Linked DNA regions of Metabacillus sp. B2-18. The protein of the gene in region 1 interacts with the protein of each later gene in a pairwise test. Links are inferred from orthologs where the notes say so. Each region holds a gene or a part of one and is shown in the gene's direction. Other genes may lie near its edges. The genes, in order: pepT and tpiA.

Region 1 (3,304 bases):
ACAGATAAACCTATGTATTATAACAATTCTCATCGAATTCAGTTAAGCAATGATTTAGATTACATACCTTCTGACTGGAAAGCATTTGTACCAGAAGATCAACAGATTTTTAAGATTAAAAAGAACCAAGATGACATCTCCTTATTCGAAGCAGGAGAAAAAGTAACAGGTCTATTAACTTTTAAAATGACTAATGAAGATTTTGAAAAGTTAAAATCAGTTAAGCCTAAATACGTAATAGAAGGCGGAGTAGCAGAGAACTCTGATTTTAGCGGAAGCATTTCAGGAAATTCACCGTCATATGATTTCATCTACAATGATGAACAAGCAGAGACAACAGCTTCTCAACCACAGTTCTATCAAGATCGTTTAACATCAGATAACTGGGCTGATAAGAAAATGATTTTTGAAAAATTGAATATAAATGATACCAAAAAAATCGGTGATGTGAATGTTACGGTTGAAGGGGTACAGTACACAGAAGTTATTCCAACCGAAGCAAATAAAGAAATGTTTAGTGATTTTGGAGACAGTGGTGTTGCTGCCCTAACTGTTAAAGTGAAAATTGATAACGGATCAACCACACCAGTTAGTATCAACAATTTAGGGACTATTTTAAATGTTGACGATAACCGAGTTAGAGTCCTTAGTCAGGGAATGGCTGAACCACGTGACCCAGCCACAATTGCTGCTGGTGAAACTGGGGAAAAACTCCATGTTTTCTTATTTAGAAAAGATGAATTTGGTTTATATAAAAAGTTTGTTATGGAATTTGGTCCTTTTTATGCTGAAAACGGTGAAAAAGCATTTAAAGGCAGAACAGCAGAATTTACGTTACCTAGGTAAATGTGCATAAGTATACTCAATAAAGAGGGTTTTGTGAAATGTGCCTTGTATTTAAAACAGAGGCATCTCTTTTACAAACCTCTTTTTTATATTCTCTAAATTTTCCTCATCATTCCTTAACATGATAAGATAAACCTATCTCATAGTAAGGAGAGTAATGATGATGAAAAATGAAATCATTGAAAGATTTACAAGCTATGTAAAAGTTGATACACAATCAAACGAAAACAATGATACATGTCCATCCACACCTGGTCAGCTTAAACTTGGCAAGCAGCTAGTAGAAGAACTGAAGGAAATTGGTATGCAGGATGTCACAATGGATGATAACGGCTATGTGATGGCAACGCTTCCTGCAAATACAGATAAGGAATTGCCTACAATTGGGTTTCTCGCACATATCGATACAGCAACAGATTTCACTGGTAAAAATGTAAATCCTCAGCTCATCTCAAGTTACGATGGAAAAGATATTGTTCTTAATGAAGAGCTAAATGTGGTTTTATCTGCATCACAATTTCCGAACCTTAAAAATTACGAAGGTCATACACTTATCACAACTGATGGAACAACTTTATTAGGTGCAGATAACAAAGCAGGTATTGCAGAAATTATGACGAGTATGGCCTATCTGATTAACCATCCTGAAATCAAGCATGGCAAAATACGCGTAGCCTTTACACCTGATGAAGAAATCGGGAGGGGACCTCATAAATTTGATGTTGAGGCCTTTCATGCTGACTTTGCCTACACAATCGATGGCGGTCCATTAGGTGAGCTTCAGTACGAAAGCTTTAATGCAGCAGCAGCAAAAATTACATTTAAAGGGAACAATGTTCACCCTGGAACGGCAAAGGGTAAAATGGTGAACTCTGCAAAAATAGCAATGGCTTTTCAAAGCAAGCTCCCTGCAATGGAAGCTCCTGAGTTTACAGAAGGATATGAAGGATTTTATCATCTTATTGGCTTACAAGGTGATGTTGAGAATACATATGTTCATTACATTATCCGTGATCATGATAAACAGAAGTTTGAAGAAAGAAAGCAAACAATTACTAAGCTTGTAGAGGAATTTCAATCTGTATATGGGCAGGATGCCATTGTTTTAGAGCTTAATGATCAATATTATAATATGAAAGATAAAATTGAGCCTGTGAAGTATATTGTTGATGTGGCCCATGAGGCAATGGAGAACCTTGGTATCACACCTATCGTTGAACCGATCCGTGGCGGAACTGACGGATCACAGCTATCCTATATGGGATTACCAACCCCGAATGTGTTCACTGGCGGTGAAAATTTCCACGGGAAGTTTGAATTTATTTCGGTTGATAATATGGTGAAAGCAACTGAAACCATAATTGAAATATGTAAGCTATTTGAGAAAAGAGGGTAACTGTTAAAGGGGCAATTTCCTTCACTTAGGAATGCCCCTTTTTATCATTGATTTCTAAAGTAGGATACGGTTTTTTGTGTAATATCTGTTCCTGCACGTCCACGCCCTATGCTAATAAATCCAAGTTCAGCAAGCTTACTCATTTTTGTTCGTAGTTGTTGTTCCGTTAAAGGATGGGAATGAAGCCTGGACCACTCGACTAATTTCAACCTACTTATCCCACTGTTATTTTGATAAAGCTCATATATTCCTTTAAGAACAAATTCTAGCTCAGGATTAAGAATTCTTACTTCATCTTTCTCTTTTTCCTCAATGGAGAAGTCTGTCGGCAAATGCTCCTCTCTCAAAGGTTCACCATTTGCAACAGCCACCATATATTGCAAAACATTCTTTAGCTCTCTTACATTTCCTTTCCAGGGTTGCTTTTTAAAAAAATACAACAAATGTTCATCCAATATTCTCTGTTGATCGTTCACACTAAACTGCTCTAAAAATGCTTGAATGAAAAAGGGAATATCATCAATGCGATCTCTAAGTGGAGGAATCTTCAAATATAATACTTTAAGACGATGATAAAGATCTTCCCTGAATTGTCCGTTCTCTATCATGTCTGGTAAGTTTTTATTCGTAGCCGCAATGACACGCACATTGATTGGTATGTTTTTTTCTCCTCCAATTTTCCTCACTTCCATCTCTTGTAAAACTCGAAGTAATCTTGCTTGAAGCTTCACGCTGATATCACCAATTTCATCTAGAAAGATTGTGCCACCATCCGCTTGTTCAAATAATCCTTTCTTCCCTCCCTTTTTTGCACCAGTAAAGGCGCCATCTTCGTATCCAAACAGCTCACTTTCTAACAAATCCTCTGGAAGGGCACTGAAATTGATTGCAACGAATGGATTGTTAACTCTTGATGAGGCTTGATGAATGGCATGTGCAAACAGTTCCTTGCCTGTCCCATTTTCCCCAACTATTAAAATGGGTGCCTCTGTTTTAGCTAATCGAAAGGCAATTTCCTTTGTTTCCTCTATTAATCTGCTTTTTCCTAAAATAGAAGCAAAT
Region 2 (3,301 bases), 720 kb from region 1 along the record:
TTGATTTCAACGTACCGATGAAGGATGGACAAGTAACAGACGAAACACGTATTCGTGCGGCTTTACCAACAATCCAATACTTAAGTGAGCAAGGTGCTAAAGTTGTTTTAGCAAGTCACTTAGGTCGTCCAAAAGGTGAAGTAGTTGAAGAGCTTCGCTTAAATGCAGTAGCTGAAAAACTACAAGAGCTTTCTGGTAAAAATGTTGTGAAAACAGATGAAGCATACGGCGAAACTGTTAAAGCTGAAATCGCAAAATTAGAAGAAGGCGGACTTCTATTATTAGAAAACGTTCGTTTCTATCCTGGTGAAGAGAAAAACGATCCAGAATTAGCGAAAGCTTTTGCTGAATTAGCTGACATTTATGTGAACGATGCATTCGGAGCAGCACACCGTGCACATGCTTCAACTGAAGGTATCGCTAAACATATTCCAGCTGTTGCAGGTTTCTTAATGGAAAAAGAGCTTGAAGTTCTTGGGAAAGCTTTATCAAACCCAGAGCGCCCATTTACTGCAATCATCGGTGGAGCAAAAGTTAAAGACAAAATCGGTGTAATAGATAATCTGCTTAATAAAGTAGACAACCTAATCATCGGTGGTGGACTAGCTTACACATTCATCAAAGCTTTAGGTCATGATGTTGGTAAATCATTATTAGAAGAAGACAAAATTGACTTAGCAAAATCATACCTTGATCAAGCAAAAGAAAAAGGCGTTAACTTCTACATGCCTGTTGATGTTGTTGTAGCAGATGACTTCTCAAACGATGCGAACACTCAAATTGTATCAATCGATAGCATTCCAAGTGATTGGGAAGGTCTTGATGCAGGTCCAAAAACTCGTGAAATCTACGCTGACGTTATTAAAAACTCTAAGCTTGTCATCTGGAATGGACCAATGGGTGTATTCGAATTAGAAGCATTCGCTGGTGGTACAAAAGCAGTTGCAGAAGCATTAGCTGAAGCAAATGATACATATTCCGTAATTGGAGGAGGAGATTCAGCTGCCGCTGTAGAAAAGTTCAATTTGGCTGATAAAATGAGCCACATTTCTACTGGTGGTGGAGCTTCTCTAGAATTCATGGAAGGTAAAGAGCTTCCAGGTGTTGTAGCATTAAACGATAAATAAAAATCGAATGCGTTTTTCGCAAATGTAGATTTGTCGCGACATCTATTCTGCTGAAAAATTGCACTCGGAAGAGGACGGTGTAAAGAATGAGAAAACCAATTATCGCAGGTAACTGGAAAATGAACAAAGTTTCTTCAGAAGCAAAAAGCTTTGTAGAGGAAGTAAAAAGTCTAGTGCCTTCTGCTGAAAACGTTGACTCAGTAGTTTGTGCTCCAGCTCTATTTTTAGAAAGCCTTGTAGCTTCAACAGAAGGCAGTGACCTAAAAGTAGGTGCACAAAATATGCACTTTGAAGAAAATGGAGCTTTCACTGGCGAAATTAGCCCAGTAGCACTAAAAGATCTTGGTGTAAGCTATGTGATCTTAGGTCACTCTGAGCGTAGAGAAATGTTTGCTGAAACAGATGAAACAGTAAACAAAAAGACTCTAGCTGCATTCCAGCATGGTTTAACGCCAATCGTTTGTTGTGGTGAAACATTAGAAGAGCGTGAAGCAGGAAAAACAAATGATCTAGTAGGAGACCAAGTAAAGAAAGCTTTACAAGGTTTATCAGAAGATCAAGTAAAACAAACTGTTGTTGCGTATGAGCCAATCTGGGCAATCGGAACAGGAAAATCTTCTTCTGCTGAGGATGCTAACGAAGTATGTGCTCACATTCGTCAAGTGATTGCAGAGCAATTCTCTTCTGACGTTGCACAAGCAGTTCGTATTCAATACGGCGGTAGCGTAAAGCCTGCTAACATCAAAGAATATATGGCACAATCTGATATTGATGGTGCATTAGTAGGTGGAGCTAGCTTAGAAGCTCAATCTTTCCTTCAACTTTTGGAGGGTAGCAAAAATGAGTAAAGCACCAGTTGCACTAATTATTCTTGACGGCTTTGCTTGCCGCCAAGAAACGAAAGGTAATGCTGTTGCACAAGCGAAAAAGCCTAACTTTGATCGCTTTTGGAATCAATATCCTCATGCTCAATTAATCGCTTCAGGTGAGGCAGTAGGTCTTCCAGAAGGTCAAATGGGGAACTCTGAAGTAGGTCACTTAAATATTGGTGCAGGTCGTATTGTGTACCAAAGCTTAACACGTGTAAACGTAGCAATTCGCGAAGGTGAGTTTGCAAAAAACGACACGTTTGTTGAAGCTATTAATCATGTGAAAAACACAGGTAAAAATCTTCACTTATTCGGTTTGCTATCTGACGGTGGCGTTCATAGCCATATTCAACATTTATATGCCCTTTTAAAGCTTGCAGCAGATGAAGGCGTAAATAATGTTTACATTCATGGCTTCTTAGATGGTCGTGACGTTGGTCCAAAAACGGCAAAAGTTTACTTGGATGAACTTCAAGAAAAAATCAAAGAATACGGTGTCGGGGAAATTGCGACATTATCTGGACGTTACTACTCTATGGACCGCGATAAGCGTTGGGATCGTGTTGAAAAGTCTTACCGTGCCATGGTATACGGTGAAGGCCCAACTTACAGCACACCAGATGAGCTTGTTGCCGATTCTTATAACAATGGAATTTTTGACGAATTCGTCATTCCATCTGTTATGACAAAAGAAGACGGTTCACCAGTTGCAACGATTGAAGACAATGATGCGGTGATTTTCTATAATTTCCGCCCTGACCGTGCGATTCAAATTTCCAACACGTTCACAAATGAAGATTTCCGTTCATTTGATCGTGGTGAAAATCATCCGAAAAACCTACACTTTGTGTGTTTAACACACTTTAGTGAAACAGTCGACGGATATGTGGCATTCAAGCCAACTAATCTTGATAATACGCTCGGTGAAGTATTATCTCAAAATAATCTAACTCAACTTCGAATTGCTGAAACGGAAAAATATCCTCACGTAACATTCTTTATGAGTGGCGGACGTGAAGAGAAGTTTCCAGGCGAAGAAAGAATCTTAATTGATTCTCCGAAGGTTGCAACATATGATCTCAAGCCTGAAATGAGCGCCTACGAAGTAACGGACGCGTTACTTGGCGAAATTGCAGCTGACAAATTTGATGCAATACTTTTAAACTTCGCAAACCCTGATATGGTTGGGCACTCCGGAATGCTTGAACCTACAATCAAGGCAATCGAAACAGTTGATGAGTGCCTAGGAAAAATTGTGGACGCTATTGTTGCAAAAGGCGGTAAAGCGATCATCACAGCTGACCA

The links.
Region 2: the proteins of pepT (region 1) and tpiA interact in binary tests that used the Escherichia coli proteins (3 or more experiments, as listed by UniProt). The link is inferred for Metabacillus sp. B2-18 from one-to-one orthologs.

Annotation. Positions count from the first base shown.
Region 1 is NZ_CP088245.1:5,010,565-5,013,868, forward strand. What follows is about bases 155-3,125. They hold pepT (peptidase T), read left to right. Parts: upstream 155-1,009; coding sequence 1,010-2,242; downstream 2,243-3,125. Other genes in these bases: LPC09_RS24980 (DUF5068 domain-containing protein), read left to right, coding at 155-846; LPC09_RS24990 (sigma-54 interaction domain-containing protein), read right to left, coding at 2,287-3,125. Outside these bases: more of LPC09_RS24980, read left to right, coding at 1-154; more of LPC09_RS24990, read right to left, coding at 3,126-3,304. UniProt on the Escherichia coli protein: Cleaves the N-terminal amino acid of tripeptides.
Region 2 is NZ_CP088245.1:4,290,176-4,293,476, reverse strand. The notes cover bases 127-3,094. They hold tpiA (triose-phosphate isomerase), read left to right. Parts: upstream 127-1,213; coding sequence 1,214-1,975; downstream 1,976-3,094. Other genes in these bases: gpmI (2,3-bisphosphoglycerate-independent phosphoglycerate mutase), read left to right, coding at 1,968-3,094; LPC09_RS21730 (phosphoglycerate kinase), read left to right, coding at 127-1,127. Also shown: more of LPC09_RS21730, read left to right, coding at 1-126; more of gpmI, read left to right, coding at 3,095-3,301. UniProt on the Escherichia coli protein: Involved in the gluconeogenesis. Catalyzes stereospecifically the conversion of dihydroxyacetone phosphate (DHAP) to D-glyceraldehyde-3-phosphate (G3P).